DNA from 4 places in the Niveispirillum sp. genome. Region 3 is predicted to be linked to each of the others. Evidence: predicted binding sites of a transcription regulator. Region 3 holds the regulator's gene; each other region holds the start of a gene.
The links. Region 3 encodes HrcA, which represses chaperone genes, less so after heat shock. Its sites were predicted from a motif close to GTTAGCACTCNCCNNNGGNGAGTGCTAAC; they were not measured.
Positions count from the first base shown of each region.

Region 1: a site for HrcA is predicted at 2,057-2,085, ahead of groES (co-chaperone GroES). Genes of this name have one in related genera too.
Region 2: a site for HrcA is predicted at 2,630-2,658, ahead of groES (co-chaperone GroES). Genes of this name have one in related genera too.
Region 4: a site for HrcA is predicted at 2,268-2,296, ahead of ACT6Q8_RS20590 (putative urea ABC transporter substrate-binding protein). Genes of this name have one in related genera too.

Region 1 covers NZ_JBQVOH010000010.1:20,449-26,263, reverse strand. The annotation lists gene ACT6Q8_RS20785 (O-linked N-acetylglucosamine transferase, SPINDLY family protein) at 1-981, shown strand, start outside; gene ACT6Q8_RS20780 (methyltransferase domain-containing protein) at 1,005-1,928, opposite strand; gene groES (co-chaperone GroES) at 2,132-2,422, shown strand; gene groL (chaperonin GroEL) at 2,475-4,118, shown strand; gene ACT6Q8_RS20765 (GDSL-type esterase/lipase family protein) at 4,236-5,444, opposite strand; gene ACT6Q8_RS20760 (FAD-binding domain-containing protein) at 5,507-5,815, opposite strand, start outside.
Region 2 covers NZ_JBQVOH010000015.1:20,696-26,510, reverse strand. The annotation lists gene ACT6Q8_RS23785 (glycosyltransferase family 2 protein) at 1-390, shown strand, start outside; gene groL (chaperonin GroEL) at 490-2,136, opposite strand; gene groES (co-chaperone GroES) at 2,274-2,561, opposite strand; gene ACT6Q8_RS23770 (hypothetical protein) at 2,837-3,262, shown strand; gene zigA (zinc metallochaperone GTPase ZigA) at 3,313-4,533, opposite strand; gene ACT6Q8_RS23760 (DUF1826 domain-containing protein) at 4,630-5,199, shown strand; gene pgi (glucose-6-phosphate isomerase) at 5,203-5,815, opposite strand, start outside.
Region 3 covers NZ_JBQVOH010000004.1:48,380-54,194, reverse strand. The annotation lists gene rph (ribonuclease PH) at 1-259, opposite strand, end outside; gene hrcA (heat-inducible transcriptional repressor HrcA) at 415-1,452, shown strand; gene grpE (nucleotide exchange factor GrpE) at 1,580-2,164, shown strand; gene ACT6Q8_RS11980 (MarC family protein) at 2,228-2,863, opposite strand; gene smc (chromosome segregation protein SMC) at 2,968-5,815, opposite strand, start outside.
Region 4 covers NZ_JBQVOH010000009.1:220,078-225,892, forward strand. The annotation lists gene ACT6Q8_RS20580 (ABC transporter ATP-binding protein) at 1-190, opposite strand, end outside; gene ACT6Q8_RS20585 (ABC transporter permease) at 187-1,008, opposite strand; gene ACT6Q8_RS20590 (putative urea ABC transporter substrate-binding protein) at 1,160-2,236, opposite strand; guanidine-I (ykkC/yxkD leader) riboswitch at 2,305-2,420, opposite strand; gene ACT6Q8_RS20595 (TIGR00645 family protein) at 2,612-3,121, shown strand; gene ACT6Q8_RS20600 (transporter substrate-binding domain-containing protein) at 3,279-4,097, shown strand; gene ACT6Q8_RS20605 (hypothetical protein) at 4,098-4,355, opposite strand; gene ACT6Q8_RS20610 (DHA2 family efflux MFS transporter permease subunit) at 4,430-5,815, opposite strand, start outside.

The DNA of each region.
Region 1 (5,815 bases), on a different contig from region 3:
TGCTATCCCATCTCCCGGCGCAGCGATGCCGTCACCGCACGGTTCCAGGCCATCACCGGCCACTGGGTCCCCCTGACGGGCCTGACCGATGACGAGGCGGCGGAACGCATTCGCGCCCACAATATCGACATTCTGGTCGATGTCGCGGGCCATACCTGTGACTGCCGCCCACTGATCTTCGCGCGCAAGCCGGCTCCCATCCAGGTCTCCTGGCTGGGCTATCCCGACGGCAGCGGCATGACAGCCATGGATTACCGCCTGACCGACGCCATTGCCGATCCGCCGGGCGTGACCGATGGCTGGCATCTGGAAAAGCTGGTGCGGTTGGATGATGGCTTCCTCTGCTTCCGCCCGGCGCAGGAAAACGCACCCGCCGGCCCCCTGCCCGCCCGGCGCAACGGCCACATCACCTTCGGTTCATTCAACAACAACGCAAAGGTGACACCGGAAGTGGTGGCGCTTTGGTCAGCCCTTCTGCTGCGCGTGCCCGGCTCGCGCCTGATCCTGAAAAGCAAGCCCTTCGCCGATCCGGCCACGCTGGCCCGTTACCAGTCTTTGTTTACTGCCAATGGTGTCACACCTGACCGGGTGGACCTGCTGCCGCAGACCCCGGACCAGGGCGATCATCTGCGCGCCTATGACCGGCTGGATATCGCGCTGGACCCGTTCCCCTATAATGGCACCACGACCAGTTGCGAGGCGTTGTGGATGGGTGTGCCCGTGGTCAGCCTGCGCGGCACCCACCATGTCGCCCGGGTCACGGCCAGCCTGCTGCACCGTCTCGGCCATGACGATCTGGTCGCCGACAGCCCCGATGCCTATCTCGACATTGCCGCCGGGCTGGCGGGTGATCTGGACCGGCTGGAAAGTCTGCGTCAGACCTTGCGCCCCCGCATGCAGGCAAGCCCGCTTTGCGATGCCTACGGCTTTGCGGCGCAGGTGGAAGCGGCCTATCGGCAGATGTGGAAGGAATGGGTGTAGGGCCGGGACCCTGTAACTCCTCTTCAGTGCGGCTTTACGCCCGTCGACTGCTCAATGCTGTTCAAGGCCTCGGCCAGCCGGTGCGAGGCACTGCCCCGTTTGGCGGGCTGCTGCTGCACCGATGCATCGGGTGACCATCCGGCCAGGAAGATCACCTCGAACGTGGCCGGCACGGTGCCATCCGCCTCGCGGAACAGCTCCATATAGCGTTCGGCGGTGCGGACGATGACCTCCCGCCGGGTCGGCCGTTTCAGGCGTGACAGGGCGGCATTGGTCTCCCCCATGCCACGCAGGTCGCGCATCAAGCGGAACGGGTCAGGATAGTTGACGGTCAGCGTGTCCATATCCGCCACGGGCAGGGCAAAGCCGGCGCGTTGCAGCAGGCCCGCCGCATCGCGCAAGCCGGCCATGGGGCTTATCCGGGCCGACACGCCGCCCGTCACCTCCATCTCCGCCTCCATCAGCGACCGGCGCAACTCAAACAGGCTGTCGCCGCCCAGCATGGACGCGATGAACAGCCCGTCAGGACGCAGAACCTGCCGCGCCTGGATCATGGCGCCCGGCAGATCGTTGACCCAATGCAGCGACAGGTTGGAAATGACCATGTCAAACGAACCGGGCGCAAACGGCAGCGCCTCTTCATCCGCGGCCACAGCCGGGCTGCCTGTATTCATCCCGGCCAGCCGCGCCATGGCGGGGGACAGATCGGCATGCACCACCTGCGTGACGCCGTTGCGGCCCTTCAAGGCCGCCTCGACCTCGCCACCATGGCTGCCCAGGCTCAGGACGCGCGGGAACTCCCGGCGGATCATGTCCAGCCGTTCACCCAGCCGTTCCGCCACCTCTCGCAGCAGGAAATCATAGGCAGAAAGCCCCGGTGCCGCGCGGTCGCGCCGCTGGCGGATCAGGGGGCGGTCGAAAAGGAACATAGTATCGGCGTCGCTCATGCCCCTGCCATACTCCCGCTGGCGGTTACTGGCAACCCGTCCCGCTGCTGATCTTCGGCAGCGTCATGGCAACTTCATCGAAATATGACGGAGCGCTTCTTGACAGTTGGGACCTGGATGATTAGGTCATTAGCACTCACCGAGCGTGAGTGCTAACAACAGGCTCACGCCCAAACCCTTTTGCCTTTTCAGGGAGAGATCCTATGAAGTTCCGTCCGCTGCACGACCGCGTCGTGGTCAAGCGCGTTGAGTCCGAAAAGAAGACGGCCGGCGGCATCATCATCCCCGACACCGCGTCGGAAAAGCCCCAGGAGGGCGAGGTGGTCGCCGTGGGTTCCGGCACTCGTGACGAGTCCGGCAAGCTGGTGGCTCTCGACGTCAAGGCCGGCGACCGCGTCCTGTTCGGCAAGTGGTCTGGTACCGAAGTGAAGATCGACGGTGTCGAATACCTGATCATGAAGGAAAGCGACATCATGGGCGTTCTGAACGCCTGAGTCGGATCACTTTAGATCCCACTGACCCCATAGAATTCAAAGGATTAGAGCAATGGCTGCCAAGGAAGTTAAGTTCGGTTCCGACGCTCGCGCCAAGATGCTGCGCGGCGTGGACATTCTGGCTGACGCCGTGAAGGTGACCCTGGGTCCGAAGGGCCGCAACGTCGTGATCGAGAAGAGCTTCGGCGCTCCCCGCATCACCAAGGACGGTGTCTCGGTCGCCAAGGAAATCGAACTGTCCGACAAGTTCGAGAACATGGGCGCCCAGATGGTCAAGGAAGTGGCGCAGAAGACGGCCGATCTGGCCGGCGACGGCACCACCACCGCCACCGTGCTGGCCCAGGCCATCGTCCGTGAGGGCGCCAAGGCCATCGCCGCCGGCATGAACCCGATGGACGTGAAGCGCGGCGTCGATCTGGCCGTCGCCACCGTCGTGGCCGACATCCAGGCCCGTTCCCGCAAGGTCACCACCAACGACGAGATCGCCCAGGTCGGCACCATCTCCGCCAATGGTGAGGCCTTCATCGGCGCCAAGATCGCCGAGGCCATGGCCCGCGTCGGCAACGAAGGCGTGATCACGGTCGAAGAGTCCAAGAGCCTGGAAACCGAGCTGGATGTCGTCGAAGGCATGCAGTTCGATCGCGGCTACCTGTCGCCCTACTTCGTGACCAACGCCGACAAGATGATCGCCGACCTGGAGAACCCCTACATTCTCCTGTTCGAGAAGAAGTTGTCGGGCCTGCAGGCCATGCTGCCGGTTCTGGAAGCCGTCGTGCAGTCCTCGCGTCCGCTGGTCATCGTGGCCGAGGATGTGGAAGGCGAGGCCCTGGCCACGTTGGTGGTCAATAAGCTGCGCGGTGGCCTGAAGATCGCCGCCGTCAAGGCTCCGGGCTTCGGCGACCGCCGCAAGGCGATGCTGGAAGATATGGCCATCCTGACGGGCGGCCAGGTCATCAGCGAAGACCTTGGCATCAAGCTGGAAAACGTGACCCTGGACATGCTGGGCCGCGCCAAGAAGGTGACGATCTCCAAGGACAACACCACCATCGTTGATGGTGAAGGCTCCAAGGACGACATCCAGGCCCGCATCACCCAGATCAAGGCCCAGATCGAAGAGACCACCAGCGACTATGACCGTGAGAAGCTGCAGGAACGTCTGGCCAAGCTGGCCGGCGGTGTTGCGGTTCTGCGCGTCGGCGGCGCGACCGAGGTCGAGGTGAAGGAGCGCAAGGATCGCGTTGATGACGCGATGCATGCCACCCGCGCCGCGGTCGAGGAAGGCATCGTCGCCGGCGGCGGCGTAGCCCTGCTGTACGCCACCAAGGCCCTGGAAGCCCTGGCCACCAACGGCCCGGACCAGAAGTTCGGTGTGGACATCGTCCGCAAGGCCCTGCAGGCCCCTGTCCGTCAGATCGCCCAGAATGCCGGCTTCGACGGCTCGGTGATCGTCGGCAAGCTGCTGGAGCAGGCTGACACCAACCACGGCTTCAACGCCCAGACCGGCGAATATGGCGACATGTTCAAGTTCGGCGTCATCGACCCGACGAAGGTTGTACGCGCTGCCCTGCAGGACGCCGCTTCCATCGCTGGCCTGCTGATCACCACCGAAGCCATGATCGGCGAGAAGCCGGCCCCGAAGGCCGCTCCCGCCGGTGGTCCGGGTGGCATGGGCGGCATGGGCGACATGGACTTCTAAGTCCCAGTCGTTCAGCCGAACTGGCTTGAATGCGAAGACCCCCGGCAGAACAATCTGCCGGGGGTTTTTGTTCGTTTGGAGAGTAAGAAACGCCCTGTATCCCAGCCGCACGCCGCGTCAGGGCCGGGCAAACAAGGCCGCCTCGACCAGCTTTGCCATCGCTGCATACCCCGCCTCGCTGGGGTGCAGGCGGTCGCCGATATCATAGGCGGGCAGCAGGCGGCCCGGATTGGCGGGATCGCGCATACCCCGGTCGAAATCGACCAGCCCGTCAAAGCCGGCGGCGGGTGACCGCAGCCACTCATTGACCTTCTGGCGGATCACCTCGCCATCGGGCCGGTAATATTTCGCCCCCTCATAGGGCATGATGGTGCCGGCATGGATGCGCACACCGCGCGCCAGTGCCCGGTCACGCAGCTGTGACAGGCCCTGGATCACCTGCTCGGCCGTCACCTCCTCCCCCGGTTTGATGGAGCCATTGCCGATATCATTGATGCCGATCAGCAGCACGATATCGGTTACACCGGGCTGGCCCAGGGCGTCGCGATCGAACCGGGCCAGCATGCTGGCCCCGGCATTGGGGCGCAGCAGGCGATTGCCGGCAATGCCCTGATTCACGACGATGGTGAGCGCCACATCCCCGCCGCGCGCGGACAGCAGGGTCGACAGTTGGCGCGGATAGGTGCCGCGCGGGGCCTGATGCGTGACGTCACCTTCGGTGATGCTGTCGCCGATGGCGACAAGGACGGGGGACGCCTGTCCCAGGACCTCTACTGTGGCCAGGGGGCTGGCCGAGCGTTTCACCTCTGCCCCCGGCAGCGGGCCGGGCTGCCCCGTCTGATCACCGGGCGCGATCTCCACCTGCGGGCGGTGGCCGGCCACGATGGCGGGGCCAGGATAATGGATCGACAGTGCCAGGCGCTGGCCCTTCACGACGGGCAGGGACACCGGATCGCTCAACAGCGGGGCGCCGATGGCCAGGCTGGCCTGCGCATTGCCGCCAAAGGTGACGGCAACTGCCGGCCCCGCCGCCTCGCCCCTGGCGTCCAGGGGGATAAGACGGACAGGGCCGAAGCTCAACCCCTGCCCACCCAGCTCATTCGTGAAACGCAGACGTACGGCTTGGCCATCGGCATCCAGCACCAGGGTCTGGCGCACCGTCTGACGGTCATAAGTGGGGGTATCACCGGGGGGCAGCGGGGCCAGCACCCAGGCTGGTCGCCAGACCGATGCCTGCATTGCCGGTTGCTGCCCACCCGTGACACAGGCCGACAGGCCCATCAGCAAGGCCCCGGCCAACAGGGAACGACCCATCACACGCCACATCGCATCCTCCCATTTTTCGATATTGAAAATCATATAATGGGAGATACTTGCCCTGTTCCAGCCTAAATCACCTGCGTCAGAAGCGTCAGGATCTTTTCCTTGAAGGCGAAGAAGCCCTTGCCGGCATGGGGCCAGCACAGCGCGTCATAGGGTCGACGCAGGGACAGCAGCTTTACCCCCGCCCGGCCCAGTTCCAGCGACAGGCGGCCCAGCGCGGTCCGAACCGGACCCACCGGTGCCTCCGGCACCAGCACCTGCGTCAGGCCATGGGCACGGGTCCAAGCCAGCACATCACCCAGGCCAAGGCATGAACCAGACAGGCCCAGACGCCACCCCATCTCCGTCACACCATCGCCCAGCGCCGCCGCCGT
Region 2 (5,815 bases), on a different contig from region 3:
GCGGCCCCCGCAGACGTCGGTCTGATCGGCGGGCGACGGGCCAAGCGCCAGGACAGCGCCGCCAAACGCCAAGCCTCGGTCTGGGCGAACCGCATCCGTCGTCGACTGCTGGGCGACGACGCCGACGACACCGGCTGCGGGCTGAAGGCCTTTCGCCGCGACGTCTTCCTGCGGCTTCCCTATTTCGATCACATCCACCGCTATCTGCCGGCCCTGATGATCCGCGAGGGTTACCGAAACCAGTATCTGGACGTCGATCACCGCCACCGCGAAACCGGCCGGTCGAAATACACCAACTGGGGCCGGCTGAAGGTCGCCTTCGCCGATCTCTTGGGCGTCATGTGGCTGAAGAGCCGGTCGCGCCGGCCGGGGGCGATCTCCGAATTTTGAGCGCGATAATCCAGACGCTCACAGAACGGGCGCGACAATAGAAAAGGGCGGGACCTCGCGGTCCCGCCCTTCTGCATTTCAGCGTCGGAAGGCTTGGACTTAGAAGTCCATGCCACCCATGCCGCCCATGCCGCCCATGTCAGGAGCGGCGGCGCCGCCCGACTTCTTGGGGGCGTCGGCGACGGCGGCTTCCGTGGTGATCAGGATGCCGGCCACCGAAGCGGCGTCTTGCAGGGCCGTGCGGACGACCTTGGCGGGGTCGATGACGCCCATCTTGACCAGGTCGCCGTACTCTTCCGTCTGGGCGTTGAAGCCGAAGGAGGCGTCGTTGTTCTCCAGCACCTTGCCGACCACGATCGAGCCTTCGACGCCGGCGTTTTCGGCGATCTGACGGATCGGGGCCTGCAGGGCGCGACGGATGATGGCGATGCCGGCGTTCTGGTCGGCGTTGTCGCCCTTGACGTCGGCCAGGATCTTGGAGGCCTTCAACAGGGCGATGCCGCCGCCGGGAACGATGCCTTCGTCAGCCGCAGCGCGGGTGGCGTTCAGGGCGTCGTCGACGCGGTCCTTCTTTTCCTTCACTTCGACTTCGGTCGAGCCGCCGACGCGGAGAACCGCGACGCCGCCGGCCAGCTTGGCCAGACGTTCCTGCAGCTTTTCCTTGTCGTAGTCGGAGGTGGTGTCTTCGATCTGGCGCTTGATCTGGGCCACGCGGGCTTCGATGTCGGCCTTCTCACCCACGCCTTCGACGATGGTGGTGTCGTCCTTGGTGATCGAGACCTTCTTGGCCTTGCCGAGCATGTCGAGCGTGACGCTCTCCAGCTTGATGCCCAGGTCTTCCGAGATGACCTGGCCGCCCGTCAGGATGGCGATGTCTTCCAGCATGGCCTTGCGGCGGTCGCCGAAGCCCGGCGCCTTGACGGCGGCGACGCGCAGGCCGCCGCGCAGCTTGTTGACCACCAGGGTGGCCAGGGCTTCGCCTTCGATGTCCTCGGCGATGATCAGCAGCGGACGGCCCGACTGCACCACGGCTTCCAGGATCGGCAGCATGGCCTGCAGCGAGGTCAGCTTCTTCTCGAACAGCAGGATCAGCGGCTCTTCGAGAACGGCCTCCATCTTGTCGGCGTTGGTGATGAAGTAGGGGCTCAGATAGCCGCGGTCGAACTGCATGCCTTCGACGACGTCGACGGTGGTGTCGGCGGTCTTGGCTTCCTCGACGGTGATCACGCCCTCATTGCCGACCTTGGCCATGGCCTGGGCGATCAGCTCGCCGATTTCGGAGTCGCCGTTGGCCGAAATGGTGCCGACCTGGGCGATTTCCGAGTTGTTGGAAACGGGCTTGGAGTTGGTCTTGACCTCTTCCAGGACCAGGCCGACGGCCTTGTCGATGCCGCGCTTCAGATCCATCGGGTTCATGCCGGCGGCGACGGCCTTGAGGCCCTCTTGCACGATGGCTTGAGCCAGAACGGTCGCGGTGGTGGTGCCGTCGCCCGCCTTGTCGTTCGTCTTCGAAGCGACTTCGCGGATCATCTGGGCGCCCATGTTCTCGAAGGCGTCTTCCAGCTCGATTTCCTTGGCGACCGAGACGCCGTCCTTGGTCGAGCGCGGGGCGCCGAAGGACTTCTGGATCACGACGTTGCGACCCTTCGGACCCAGGGTCACCTTGACGGCGTTGGCGAGGACGTTGACGCCGCGCAGCATCTTGTCGCGCGCGTCGGTGTTGAACTGTACGATTTTAGCGGCCATGCGGGCAGCTCCTTTTGTGTGAGTGGCGAGTGGTTAGTGGCGAGTGGCGAGGATCTGAGATTGGGGCGACGGCGGCGGTTTCGTCCGGAAACCTGCTCGCCACTCGCCACTGATCACTCGCCACTGAGGGCTGAGCCTTAGCTCAGCACTCCAAGCACGTCCGACTCTTTCATGATGATCAGGTCTTCGCCGTCGATCTTCACTTCCGTGCCCGACCACTTGCCGAACAGGATGCGGTCGCCGGTCTTCAGCTCCAGGGCGTTGACCTTGCCCGAGTCGTCGCGGGCGCCGGGGCCGACGGCGACGACTTCGCCTTCCTGGGGCTTTTCCTTGGCGGTGTCGGGGATGATGATCCCGCCCTTGGTCTTGGATTCTTCTTCAACGCGCTTGACCAGCACGCGGTCGCCGAGCGGACGAAACGCCATCGGTTGTCTCCCTTGATCCCCCGAATGGGGCGATTTGAACAATGGGTCAGCCTCTCCGCGACCGCCGTTTTAGCAGCCGACCACGGAGAGTGCTAACGCGAGCGGGAGTTAGTCAGAGGGCGGCGGGGCGTCAAGCGCCGCCGCGTGTGAAACTTCCGCGACGGATGAACGCGCGATGAACCACGGCCTCCGAACCCGTTCAAACGGCGCGCGCTAAAACCACCTCAACGCTCGCGATCCCCGGAAGACGCGAGGCGATTCAGAGGAGACGGACCATGTCCAAGCTGTTGAAAATCACCGCCGCCGTCGTCGCCCCCGCCGCCGCCCTGGCCTTGACCGCCGCCCCGGCTTCGGCCCAGTCGCGTGACCGCGACGACACCGCCCGCAACGCCCTGATCGGCGCCGCCGTCGGCGGACTGGCGGGCGCCGTCTACGGCAATGGCGACGGAACCTATATTGCGGGCGGCGCCTTGGCCGGCGCGGCCTTGGGCGCGGCAGCCTCGTCCAATCGCGGATCGGACTGCGGCTATTACCGCGGCGGCCGCTGCTACCGGAACCAGGGTCACTGGGAGCGCGAACACGGCATCAACAGCCGCGATCCGCGCTGGGAGCAGCGCCGTGATTATCGCGACTGGCGCCGCGACCAGCGCTATGACCGGCGCGACGAGCGCCGCGACTATCGCTACGATCGCCGCTGGTAGACTGCGGACGTGAAATTCAGAAGGGGCGCCTTATCAAGACGCCCCTTTTGTCATGCCGCGTCCCGACGCGGGTCCCAATGCGGGAAGGGATCCTCCAGCCTGGCCCAGCCCTTGGGTCCGCGTTCCATCTCGAACCGGCTCAAAAGGGCGGCGTCGAACAGGGAGGTCAGCAGATCGCGGTTCATGTCCTTGCCGATCAGGACGATCTCCTGACGACGGTCGCCATAGGGTTGTCGCCAGACGGCCTCGATCGCCTTCAGCCATTCGGCGTTGTCGTCGGGCCAGCGCTCGCGCGGCGCCGAGGCCCACCACAGTCCGCCCCATTCATGTTCGGTCACCGCCCCGGCCTGGCTCCAGGAACCGACATAGTCCATCCGGCTGGCCAGCCAGAAGAAGCCCTTGGAGCGCCAGACGCCGGGCCATTCACGGTTCAGCAGGTCATAGAAGCGCCGGGGATGAAAGGGTCTGCGCGCCCTGTAGACGAAGGTTGAGACGCCGTATTCCTCGGTCTCGGGCGTCACCTCGCCGCGCAGGGCCTGGGACCAGCCGGCCGCCTGTTCCGCCCTTTCCATGTCGAACAGGCCCGTGCCGACGACCTGATCCAGGGGCACGGCGCCGCGCACTGCCTGGATGATCCGGGCACGCGGATTGAACTGGGCCATCATCGCCTTCAGCGTCCCGAGTTGGGTCGCATCGAGCAGATCGCACTTGTTCAGCACGATGACGTCGGCGAACTCGATCTGGTCGATCAGCAGATTGGCGATCGTGCGTTCGTCGTCCTCGCCCAGATGTTCGCCGCGAGTCTTCAGCCGGTCGGTCGAGGGATAGTCGCGGTGGAAGTTGAAGGCGTCCACCACCGTCACCATGGTGTCGATCCGGGCCAGGTCCGACAGGCTGAAACCGTCCTCGTCGCGAAAGTCGAAGGTGGCGGCGACCGGCATGGGTTCGGATATCCCGGTGGATTCGATCAGCAGGCAGTCGAACCGACCCTCGCGCGCCAGCTTGCCGACCTCGATCAGCAGGTCCTCGCGCAGGGTGCAGCAGATACAGCCGTTGGACATCTCAACCAGCCGTTCCTCGGTCCGCGACAGGTCCGCCCCGCCGCCGTCGCGCACCAGGGCGGCGTCGATGTTCACCTCGCTCATGTCGTTGACGATGACCGCGACCCGCAGCCCGTCGCGGTTCGCCAGGACGTGGTTCAGCAGGGTCGTCTTGCCGGCTCCGAGGAAGCCGGACAGGACGGTGACGGGCAGGGTCTTGAACTCGGACATGACGGCGCTCCACGGCTGCTGCGCCGAGCTTGACCACAGCCCGGCGACTGTGAGAGTTACGTTATATTATAACATGCACAGTCAGCAAGGTTTTCCATGGCGGTCGGCGCAGTCGTCCAGGGGCAGGCGCCCACGGTCTTCACCACCCTGTTCGAGCCGCAGGTGCGGATGGCGATCTGGTCGCGGCCCAGTCCCATGCCGCCGGACGCCTTACCCCCGGCGGACTTCACCGCCGACTGTGACGGGCGCTGGATCGCCACGTCCGGCCCGGCGCCCGAATGGTTGCTGCAGGATATTGAGGGATTGGCGGAGATTGTGGCGGCGATCAGCGGATACGACGCCTGGCGCGCGCGGTGGGAGACCGTGACCCGGCGCGCCTGCCCGCGGTTCCACCAGGACGCCGTTCCGGTGCGCCTGATCGTCGCCTATGAGGGGCCGGGGCCCGAATGGGCCTTCGCCGGCGAGATCGGCGAGGATCTGGACGGACGCAAGATCGGCACGCGCCGCCGGGTCCGCACGCTTCATCCCGGCGACGTCGCCGTCATGAAGGGCACGGCGCCGGGCTGGGAGGCCTGGCCGGACTTGCCGGTGGTCCTGCACCGCTCGCCGCCGGCCGGGAGACGCACCCCCCGGCGCGTCCTGACGATCGACGCCGCGCCGGCCTGAGCGTCAGCCCATCAACCGCGTCATCAGGCCGGCCGTCGAAGGGTCCAGATCGGCGGAGGGGCCGCCGGCGTGGACATCCTTCAGGATCGCCTTGGCCAGGACCTTGCCCAGCTCCACGCCCCATTGGTCGAAGCTGTTGATGTCCCAGATCACGCCCTCGACGAAGGTCTTGTGCTCATAGAGGGCCAGAAGGGCGCCCAGGGTCTGGGGCGTCAGACGGTCCATCAGTATGGCGGTCGAGGGGCGGTTTCCGGTGAAGGTGCGGTGGGTCGCGAGACGCGTCGCCTCTTCCTCCGACAGGCCCTGGGCCAGGCCTTCCGCCTTGGCGGCTTCGGTGGTCTTGCCCAGCATCAGGGCCTGACCCTGGGCCAGGGCGTTTGACCAGAGGGGGGATTCCGGCGCGTCTCCGTGGGTCTTGGCCACGATGACGAACTCGGCCGGGACGATCTTGGGGCCCTGGTGGATCTGTTGGAAGAAGGCGTGCTGGCCGTTGGTGCCGGGCTCGCCGAAGACGACGGGGCAGGTCTGGCGCGTCACGGGCGCGCCGTCGCGATGCACCCGCTTGCCGTTCGACTCCATCTCCAGCTGTTGCAGGAAGGCGGGCAGGCGGCGCAGG
Region 3 (5,815 bases):
GGCCCGACTGCTTGCCCTTGGCTGCCTCACGGTCGGTGCGGGTATGGGTGGAACGCGGCAGCATGCCATATTCCGCCGTCACCCAGCCCTGGCCCTTGCCGCGCAGGAAGGGGGGCACCTTTTCATCCACGCTGGCGGTGCACAGCACATGCGTGTCACCGAACTTCACCAGGCACGACCCTTCCGCATGGCGGGAGAAATTTGTCTCCAGGCTGACGGGGCGAAGCTGATCGGCCAGACGGCCAGAGGGGCGGGTCATGATGTCTTCCATTATCCTTGGGTGTCCGGTCATCGTCATAGCAATGGGGGTGCGGCTGCGTCCAGCCATGGTATGGTCTTCCCTCCATTGATTTGGCCGGTGCCGCCGACTAATCTTCTTAACGAATGCAACGGCAAGGGACCGGTGCGAAAGGCATGATCACTGAGCTGAACCAGCGGTCGCGGGAGATTTTCCGCCATATCGTGGAAGCCTATGTCCAGACCGGCGAGCCGGTGGGATCGCGCACCCTGTCGCGGCGGCTGACGGCCACGCTGTCGCCCGCCACCATCCGCAATGTCATGGCGGATCTGGAGGAACTGGGCCTGCTGATCTCCCCGCACACATCGGCCGGGCGCATCCCCACCGATGCGGGCCTGCGCATGTTCGTGAATGGCCTGCTGGAGGTGGGCGACCTGACGGAGCGGGAGCGGGAGGATATCGAGGCCACCTGTTCGGCCCGCGGTCGGTCAGTGCCAGAGGTGCTGGAAGAGGCCACCAACCTTCTGTCCGGCCTTTCTTCCTGCGCCGGTCTGGTCCTGGCGCCCAAGACCGACCGCCCCCTGAAACATATCGAGTTTGTCAGCCTGTCGCCGGGCCGGGCGCTGGTGGTGCTGGTGACCGAGGATGGGCTGGTGGAAAACCGGGTGGTGGAGGTGCCGACTGGCCTGCCGCCATCAGCCCTGCAGATGGCCAGCAATTACCTGAATGCCCGCGTCGTGGGCCGCACCCTGGCCGAGGCCCGCGCCTTCATCCTGAAGGAGTTGGAAGAACAGAAGTCCCAGTTGGACAGCCTGACCCAAAAGGTAGTGCAGACGGGTCTGGCCACATGGTCCGGCGCGCGGGGCAGCCAGGGCTATCTGATCGTGCGCGGTCAGGCCAAGCTGCTGGAGGATGTCACCGCCATTTCTGACCTGGAACGCATCCGCACCCTGTTCGAGGCGCTGGAAACGCGCGAACAGATGCTGCGCATGCTGGACGCGACGGGCAAGGCGGAAGGGGTGCAGATATTCATCGGGGCGGAAAACGACCTGTTCTCCCATGCCGGCTGTTCCATGATCGTCAGCCCCTATGCTAACACCAAGGAACAGATCGTGGGGGCCATCGGCGTCATCGGCCCCACCCGCATCAATTACGCCCGCATCATCCCTATGGTCGACTATACGGCAAAGCTGATCGGCAGGTTGATGGGGTGACCTCCCCTTGCGGTTTGGGGGTATGGCACCCTATTTCTGGGTCACGGCATCTCGACAGGCGGTGCAATCCCGCCTAAACCAGAGGGCCGTTTCCCACCCCCTAGATTTCCCAAGGGCAAGTTCCGCGATGACCGACACGATCAACACCCACGACAGCGACCCCAGTGCAGAGCCCGCCGCCCAGGCCGGCACGACCGAGGCCGGTGCCGAGGCCGCGGCCCGCGTCGCCCAATTGGAGGCGGAGGTCGCGTCCCTGAAGGACCAGATGCTGCGCACCCTGGCCGAGACGGAGAATGTCCGCCGCCGGGCGGAGCGTGAGCGCGAGGACACCGCCAAGTACGCCGTCGCCAAGTTCGCCAAGGAACTGCTGGCCGTGGCCGACAATCTGCGCCGCGCCGTGGAGGCGGTGGGCGAGGATGTGCGGGCCGAGAATCAGGCGGTGGGCAACCTGCTGACCGGTGTTGAAGCGACCGAACGCCAGTTGATCGCCGCCTTCGACCGCGCCGGCATCGCCAAGGTCGAGGCGCTGGGCACCCCCGCCGATCCGAATTTCCATCAGATCATGATGGAGATCGAAAATACCGGTAAGCCCGCCGGCACCGTGGTTCAGGTGCTGCAGGCCGGCTACACGATCCATGGCCGCCTGCTGCGCGAAGCCATTGTCGGCGTCGCCAAGGGCGATGTCGGTGGTCATGTGAACACCAGCGCGTAATAAACGTACTGGTTCTTCTCCCTCCCTCCCGCCGTTCGGGCCTGGGAGGGAGAAGGTACCGTCTTACGTCATCCAGCCGGGGAACAGGGCCCGCAGGCCGGCGGCGATGATCTCCACCGCGACCGCGGCCAGCAGCAGGCCAGTCAGGCGGTTCATGATGTTCAGGCCGGTCTGGCCCAGCTTGTTGCCAATGGGTACGGCCAGACGCAGGGTCAGCAGCAGGAAGGCGCAGACCGCCAGGATGCAGCCGACCAGCACCGCATAGTGCTCCCAGCCCACGCCGCGCTGCGCCTCGATGATGACGGCAGAGATGGAGCCGGGACCGGCCAGCAGGGGCAGGCCCAGCGGCACCACGCCGATGGCCTGACGCGTGCCGGCCTCGTCCGCTTCCTGCGGCGTCTGTTTCACGCCCGACACGGTGGCGTTCAGCAGCGACAGGGCGATCAGCAGCAGCACGATACCGCCGCCCACCCGGAAACTGGCCAGGCTGGTCCCCAGCACCGTCAGGATCGCATCGCCCAGAAAGACGGAACTGACCAGAACCGTCGCCACCGTCATGACGGCGGAAAGGGCGATGGAGTTACGTTCCTTGGCGCCGCGCCCCTCCGTCATGCCCAGGAAGATCGGAATGGCGGCAAACGGGGTCAGGATGGCGAAAAGCGCAATCAGGAACCGTGAATATTCGGACCAGGCTTCCATGGAGATGTCCGGCTATATGTCCCCGTTTTCGGGGCGCGTTGGATTGTGGGCCGAACCATAGCACGGATGGCGGGGCGGAATGGAAGGGGGTGGTAGCATGAGCGTCAGGCATCCACCATTTCCGCCGCGCGGGCCAGATCGACGCTGACCAGCTGACTGACGCCGCGCTCCATCATGGTCACACCGAAAAGCCGATGCATGCGGGCCATGGTCAGGCGGTGGTGGGTGACGATCAGGAAACGGGTGGCCCCGCTGGCCGCCATTTCCTCCACCATGTCGCAGAAGCGGCCGACATTCGCCTCGTCCAACGGTGCGTCCACCTCGTCCAGCACGCAGATGGGGGCGGGATTGCACAAGAACACCGCGAACAGCAGTGACAGGGCCGTCAGCGCCTGTTCCCCACCCGACAGCAGGGACAGGACCTGTAATTTCTTGCCCGGCGGGCTGGCATAGATCTCCAGCCCCGCATCCAGCGGATCATCCGATTCGGTCAGTTTCAGATGCGCCGACCCGCCGCCGAACAGCTTGGTGAACAGGCGCTGGAAATGCCCGTCCACCAGATCGAAACTGGCCAGCAGCTTTTCCCGCGCCTCGCGATTGATGGCCCCGATCCCCTGGCGCAGGCGGGCGATGGCGGCCGTCAGGTCGTCGCGTTCGCCGGTCAGCTTGGCGGTCTCCGCCTCCATCTGGGCCAGTTCGACCTCGGCCCGCAGATTGACGGGGCCGATGCGTTCCCGGTCCTCCAGCAGGCGCGACAGCCGCTGTTCCAGCTGTGATGGCGGCGGCATTTCATCATCCGGGTCGATACCGGCGGCGGACAGAACCTCCCCCGGCTCGCAATCCAGCTTCTCGCGGATACGTTCCACCAGACCGGCCAGGGCGTTCAGCGATTGTGCCACCGCCGCCTCGGCATGGGCGCGGGCCTCGCGCGCGTCGGCCAGGGCGCTTTCCGCCTTGCGCACGGCCTGTTCGGCCTGGGTCTGGGCTGTTTCCGCCTCAGCCAGGGCATCGCCCGTCTGGCGGCGGCGGCGTTCGGCGGTGGCGATATGGCCGCGCAAACTCTCCCGCTCCGCCGCGATCTCCAAGGGGCGTTCGCTCAGCGCCTCCAGCTCCGCCCGCCCTTCCTCGGCGCGCTCGGTCAGTTCCGACAGGCGGCTGGCCGCCCCCTCGACACGGACCTTCCAGGACAGCTCTTCGGCTTCCAGGCTGGACAGGCGGCGGCGGCGCTGTTCGGCGTCGCGCTTCACCCGGTCCACCGCAGCCTGTGCCCCCGAAAGATGCCCGCGCTGTTCGGCCAGATGGCCGCGCGCATCGGCCACCGCCATGCGTGACAGGGTCGGGTCGGGCAGGTCGTCCAGGGCTGCCTGCGCCTCGGCCACCAGCGTTGCCGCCTCGGCCTTGTCGCTGCTCAGCAGGTCAAGGGACTGCACCATGGCGTCGCGCTTGGACCGCGCGGCGGCGGCCTCGCTGACCAGCCGCGACTGGGCGCTGCGGGCCTGATCGACGGCGGTGAATGCGTGGCGCACGCCCTCTCGGGCTTGCCGGTCGCCGGCCTGAGCTGCCTCATTCGCCCGCTGCGCCGTCAGGATGGCGGCATCGGCGGCGGCACTGGCATCCCCATGGGCCTTGCGCGCGGCGGACAGGTCGGCGTCGGCTTGGGTTAGGGCGGTTTCGATCTCGGCCAGCCGGTTGCGCTGGGTCAGGCGGATGGCCGCTGCCGTGGGCGCACCCGGCGTTGTGGTCAACCCGTCCCAGCGCCAGGCCCCGCCATCGCGGCTGACCAGGATTTGCCCCGGCGACAGGGTGGGGGCCAGCCGCCGGGCGGTCGCGGCATCGGCCACCAGCCCGATATGTGACAGGCAGCGCGCCATCTCCGCCGGTGCCTTCACCTGTGCCGACAGCGGTTCCACCCCCGCCGGCAGGGGGGCGGTGATGTCCAGCGGCGGCAGGGTACGCCAATGCCGGGCCGCCGCCTCGTCCAGCGGTGCGGTCAGATCGTCACCCAATGCTGCGGCCAGCGCCTGTTCATAGCCGGCGGCCACCGTGACGGCATCGATCAGCGGCGGGAACAGGTCTTCTTCTTCCAGGTTCAGAAGGGCTCGCAAGCCATCGCGTTCGGCGCGCAGCTGCGTATCCCGCGCCTCTGCCTGTGACAGGGCCGTGCGCGCCGCTGCCATGCTGGCCTGCCCGTCGCTGCGCGCCTGTTCCAGGGCGCTGTCGGCCTCCTGCTTGGCCAGTTCCGCCTGCTCGGCGGCCTCGCGCGCGCACTCCAGCCGTTCCTCGGCCATGGCCAGCGCCTCTGCCGCTGCTTCCAGGGCGGTATCGTCGCTGATCTGGCTGTCCAGGGTCGCCAATTGAGCCGCCTGTTCCGACAACCGCCTTTCCAGGGTGCCCAGCCGCGCCTGGGCATCGCGCAGGCGGTTGCCGGCGGCGCTGCGGGCCGCTTCCTCGGCAGCAGATTTTTCCAGGGCGCGGGACAGGTCGCGTTCCCCGACCTCCACCGCGTCGCGGGCGGTCAGCAGCGCTTCTTCGGCGGCCTCCAGCTCCATCGCCTCCTCGCCCTGCGCGTCCAGCAGGCTGGCCCGTTCCTCGGCCAGACGGGCGGCGGCATTGTCGGCATCGGCGGCGAGCGCGCGTTCGCGGGCAAGGTCGGTGGCCAGTTGGGCCAGACGGCGCTGCATGGCGCCATGCGCCTCCTTCACCCGCGCCTCTTCGGCGTCCAGCTGTTCGCGCGCGACGATCAGGCGCTGCAACGCGGCACCGGCGGCGGCATCCTCCTGACGCAGGGGGGGCAGGGCCGCTGCCGCCTCATCGCGGGCGGTGGCGGTGCTGCTGACGGCCAGCATCTGGTCGCGCACGGTGGTATCGGCGGCGGCGTGGCCGTCGCGGGCGCGGTCCAGCAGGCGGTTGGCCTCGTCCCAGCGCTGATGCAGCAGCTGCGCCTCGGCCCGG
Region 4 (5,815 bases), on a different contig from region 3:
CGTCAATCAGGATTTCGCCCTTGGTCGGCGTTTCCTGTGACAGCAGCATGCGCAGAAAGGTGGTTTTGCCACAGCCGGACGGGCCGACCAGGGCCACGAAGGAACGCGGGGCGATTTCCAGATTGATCTGTTCCAGAACCACCTGCTCGCCATATTCCTTCCAGACATTGCGAACGGAAATCTGTGTCATGCCCCGGCCCTCGCATCCTCAAACCACGGGAAGGCGCGGCGTTGCAGCACCCGCAAGCCCAGATCCATCAGGAAGCACAGCAGAGTGATCCAGGCGACATAGGGCAGGATCACATCCATGGCCAGATAGCGGCGCACCAGGAAGATGCGGTAACCAAGGCCGCTTTCACTGGCAATCGCCTCTGCCGAGATCAGGAACAGCCAGGCGGGCCCAAGGTTCAGGCGGATGCTGTCGATCAGGCGCGGCAATATCTGTGGCAGCACCACGCGGATGGCGATGGTCCAGCTATTGGCCCCCAGCGTCTGCGCCTTGATCAATTGCTGTCGTGGCAGATCGTCGATCTTCAGCATCAGGTCGCGGATCAGGCAGGGAAGGACCCCGACCACGATCAGGGTGATCTTGGATGCCTCTCCCAGCCCCACCATGATGAACAGGATAGGCAGCACGGCCAGCGGCGGCACCATCGACACCACCGTAACAAACGGGGACAGGGTGGCGCGGACATAGGGCAGCAGACCGGCGGACAACCCAACCAGCAATCCACCCGCCGCCGCGATGGCGATGCCCACCGCCAGCCGGGCCAGCGAGGCGCCGGTATCCAGCCACAGCAGGACATCGCCCGTGCGCTTGTCGGCGGTAAACGCCATGCGGTCGATGGCATCGGCAAAGGCGGTCAAACCCGGCAGCAACTTGTCCGCCGGGTTTTCGGCCAGCCGCACCGCCGACCCCAACGCATAGGCAATCAGAACCGCCAGAAAGGGCAGGGCTGCCAGAAGCATCCAGCTTGTTCGATCGGGTCGCTTGTTGATCAGACGCATGGGCGGGGTCCCGTGGTTGGGCGTTTGTCACGCTGTCTCTCGCTGCCTTCCCCGCGAAAGCGGGGATACAGGGGCCGTCGTGCCTGTGACCCTGGACCCCCGCTTTCGCGGGGGAAGCAAATGAAAGGTGAGAGATTGCTGCCGCCGCCGCTTACAGCTTCCCGTCTGCTGCCGCCGCCATGTACGTGTCGGTGAAGCGGAGCTTCACGAACTTGGCATTGCCGTAGGTGACACCGCCCGGGAACTCGATCCCCACGGCTTCTGCCGACGGTGCACCGTTGCCCAGCAGGCCGTGGTCGAACAGGAAGCCCGCCACCTTCTGCATGGTGGCCTTCGGTTCGGCCCCGCGCACAAAGCCCAGCGCGTCGGCAGGCTTGTAGAACATGCGGGTGGCCTTCAACTGCGCCTCAAAGCCTGCCAGATCGGTGCCTGACGCCTTGCCCATGGCGGTGCGGGCGGCTACACCCGCGGGGGTGTCGGCGGACATCAGGGCCATGGTCTCATACCAGATGCCGGCCAGCGCCTTGCCGAAGGCCGGATTGTCCTTCAGCACATCAGTGTTCGCGACGGTCAGGTCGATGATTTCGCCAGGGATCTGGCTGCTGTCGAACACCTTCTTCGCACCCGGCGTGGCCAGGATCTCGGCGACCAGAGGGTTCCAGGTGACCACTGCCGTGACATCCGCGGTGGACCATGCAGCGACCATGTCGGCGTCGGAGGTGGAAACGACGCTGACATCCTTCTTTTCCGTCAGCTTCACGCTTTCCAGCGCGCGGGTCAGCAGATAATGGCTGACCGAATATTCCACCAGATTGACCTTCTGGCCCTTGATGTCGGCCAGCTTATCCTTGCCCTTCAGGATGACGGCGTCATTGCCGTTGGAGAAATCGCCCACGATGACGGCGGTGGTGTCGACGCCACCGGCGGCGGGGATGGACAGGGCGTCCATGTTGGTGACAGTGACGGCGTCGAAGGCGCCGGCGGTGTATTGGTTGATGCTTTCAACATAATCGTTGAACTGCACCACCTCGATCTTGATGCCGTACTTGTCGGCCCATTTCTTCACGATGCCTTGGTCGGCGGCATACTGCCACGGCATCCAGCCGACATAGATGGACCAGGCCAGCTTGAAGTCCTTCTTCGGCGCCGCATAGGCGGGAAGGGAGAGCAGCGAGGCGGCAACCAGGCCGGCGGTCAATTTTCCAAGGAAGCGGCGCGTCTTCATCATCCAACCCCTATCGTTCCAAACCGGTTTGGGGGTTGGCGGAGACCGTAAGGGGGCGCCAACCCACCTCGATCTCCCGGGCTTTTGTCCCGCCGTGTACCAGACGGGGCCGATAGGCCGTGTCTGGCGGCAGCTCTCGGACCAGACACCCGTGTCATCCACGGCCGGAACCCTAGCCACCTTTAATACGCTGCATAGCAGCAAGGTTCGTGCCAGCCATAAATCGCCAGAATCGCTGGATGGATCGCCAGCATATGGCGCAGTTGCGGGCAACCTGCCTGATTGGAGCGCGTAAAAATTAGGCAATGCCGATGCGGTTGACAGAGGCCCTGCGCTCGGGCATCTGCTGGCCACGCCCGACCCGATGGAGAAAGCCCCGTGATCGAACGCTATATTGAGCGCACTCTCTACGCATGCCGCTGGCTGCTGGTGCCGATGTATCTGTGTCTCGCCCTTGTCTTGATCGCGTTCACGGTCCGGTTCGGCGTGGAACTGGTAGACCTGTTTGGTTACGCCCTTTATGGGGAAAGCGAGGCTGATCTGATCCTGGCGGCCCTGACGCTGGTTGATCTGGTCCTTGTGGGCAGTCTTGTGATCATGGTGATGATCAGTGGGTATGAAAATTTCGTCTCCCGGATTGAGTTGGATGAGAATGATGAGAAGCTGTCTTGGCTGGGCAAGCTGGATAGCGGCACGCTGAAAGTTAAGGTCGCCGCCTCCATCGTGGCCATTTCGTCCATCCATCTGCTGAAAAGCTTCATGGATGCCGACAAGGTAACGAATGACAAGCTGATGTGGCTGGTCATCATCCACCTGACCTTTGTGGTTTCGGCGGTGCTCATGGGCTGGCTTGACAAGCTGTCTTCCTCGAATAAGTCGAGGCTTTAACCAGATTCCAAGCCTTCAGGTCACATGCCCAGCCCGGCATGTGACCTTTTGTTTCAAGGTTGCAATATTTCGCATTAACCACAAAAAATTTATTAAAAAATCCTTAAACCTGCGATATGTGAACGGAACATATCCCGTGGGTTAAGGGGGAACCGGGATGACCGGTCGTTTCAGCGGAATGTGGTGGCGATTGGCGGCCCTTCTGGCCGTTATCATGATATCCATCCCAGCCATGGCCCGTCCCCTGACATTTGCCTTTGGTGACCATAACGAGGCACCGTTCGCCATTGTCGAAAATGGGCAGTTGAAGGGCGGGTTCGCACTGGAGTTTGGCCGGGCGCTGGCCTCACGGCTGGGTCTGGATGCCGCGTTCCGCTTCGTGCCGCGTAATCGTATCGCTGCTGAAATCTCTACTGGCAGCGTCGATGCCTATTGTCTGGCGGCACAGCCCTATTATCCGGCCTTCGCGCCCGACCGTTTCACCCAGTCATTCTTCACTGATCACGACATCGTGCTGCTGTCCGCCGGATTGCGCGGTCCGGCGGCAATAGACTCGCTGCTGGGCGCGCGGGTGGGGACGGTGTTGGGTTTTCTCTACCCTGCTGCCGTCGAAGCGCTGTTCAGCAGTGGAAAGGCGGAACGTATCGATGCGCGCAATGCCGATGGCAATCTGCGCAAGCTGCAGGGCGGGCGCCTGGATGCGGTTATCCTGCCGCTGGCGACATGGCGTCTGGCTGTATCGCGTGACGAGGCCCTGGCAATGGTCGCCAGACCGGATTTTATCCCGGTTGCCGCGCGTGACCGCGTGTGTCTGGTTAGTCCCGCCAGTCCAGTGACCGTGCCCGAAATGAACCTTGCCATCCAGTCATTGGCGTCGGATGGAACATTGGCGGTGATGCTGCGCGATCTGGGATTGTCAACCTCGCTGCAATCGTCGCAACTGCCGCTGACGGCACCGGGGCCGGCGCGCCGCTGATCAGTCCAGCAGACCGTCAATATCGGTCATCAACCGCTGACGCCGCTGCACAACCGGGACATTGTCGGCACCACCGGTCGTGGCGTCCGGCACCTCTGCCATCGACGCTACGTCGTCGGCCTGTTCATCGGCCAGGACAGCCGCCACGGCGGCCCGCACATCGTCCCGGCGTGTGGCCGGCACCCAGAATTCAAGCCGCACCAGCCCCGCCGCCTTGCGGCGGGCGCGTGCCCTGATTTGCCGGATCGCGTCGCTCATACCGTCACCTCTTCAGATGCGACCACAGTAATGCAACCTGCATGCGAATGAAAAGTGCAGCCGGCGCGGTGCGGTCATTCCATCACGGCGGCATGCTTGTCCACTGCGGCGGTCGCCTTCGGCTTGCGCAGCAGCAGCAATAGCGGAATCGCCGCCAGCGTGACCAGCATCATCATATGGAAATCATTGAGATAGGCGATCATCGCTGCCTGCCGGTTCACCATCAGGTCGGCAGCGGCCAGCACTTCCGGGGCGGCCTGTCCTACCATGCTGATCGGCCCGTCAATGTTGGTGTTGAAAGGGCTGATATGGGCGGACAGTTCGGCATGGTTGACCTGGGTGAAATGCGCCAGCGCCGCCGTCACAACCGACACGCCCAGGCTGTTGCCCATGTTGCGTACCAGACTGAACAGGCCGGCGGCATCGGGCCGGTCGGCGGGGGCCAGGGTCGCAAAGGCCATGGTCGACAGTGGCACGAACACCATGCCGATCCCCAAACCCTGGATCACACCGGACAGGATGATGGGGCTCGAATCCATCACGATGGTGAAGCCCGTCATCATATGCAGTGACCAGCCGGTGACGCAAAGACCCGTCAGGATCAGCAGCCGCGGATCCACCACCCGCATCAGCCGTCCGACCATCAGCATGGAGATCATTACGCCCACGCCGCGCGGCGCCATCACCATGCCCGTAGTGATGGTGGGATAGCCCATCAACCGTTGCAGCATCGGTGGCAGCAGGGCCATGGCGGCCAGGACGACGATGCCGATAATGAAGATGAAGACCAGCCCCAGCAGCAGGTTGCGGTCGCGCAGCAGATGTGGCGGCAGAAACGGCTTTTCCGTCGTCATCATATGCACACTGAAACCCCAGAACGCCGATACCGCCACACCCAGTTCCAGCCAGATTTCGGGAGAGGCGAACCAGTCCAGCTGTTCGCCCCGGTCCAACATCAGCTGCAACGTGCCCACACCGATGGACAGCAGCGCGAAGCCGACGAAATCAAACCCCCGCTGCCGCGTCGGCGCCTTGGGCAGCCAAGCCAGGATGCCCAGGAAGGCCATGATGCCGATGGGCACGTTGATGTAAAAAACCCAGCGCCAGTTCAGGCTTTCGGTCAGCCAGCCACCCAGGGTAGGGCCGATGACGGGGCCAACCATGACACCCGCCCCCCACATGGCCATGGCCTGTCCATGTCGGTCGGGCGGATTGATGTTCAGCAGCACCGTCTGTGACAGGGGCACAAGGGCGGCACCGAACACGCCCTGCAGCAGCCGCCAGATGACCATTTCCGTCAGGCTGCCGGCGGTGCCGCACAGCATGGAGGCAGCCGTGAAGCCGACCACGGAGATCAGGAAAAGCTGTTTCAGCCCGATCCGGTCGGTCAGCCATCCGGTCATCGGCGTCATGATGGCAGACGCAACGATATAGGAGGTCAGCACCCAGGTAATGCTATC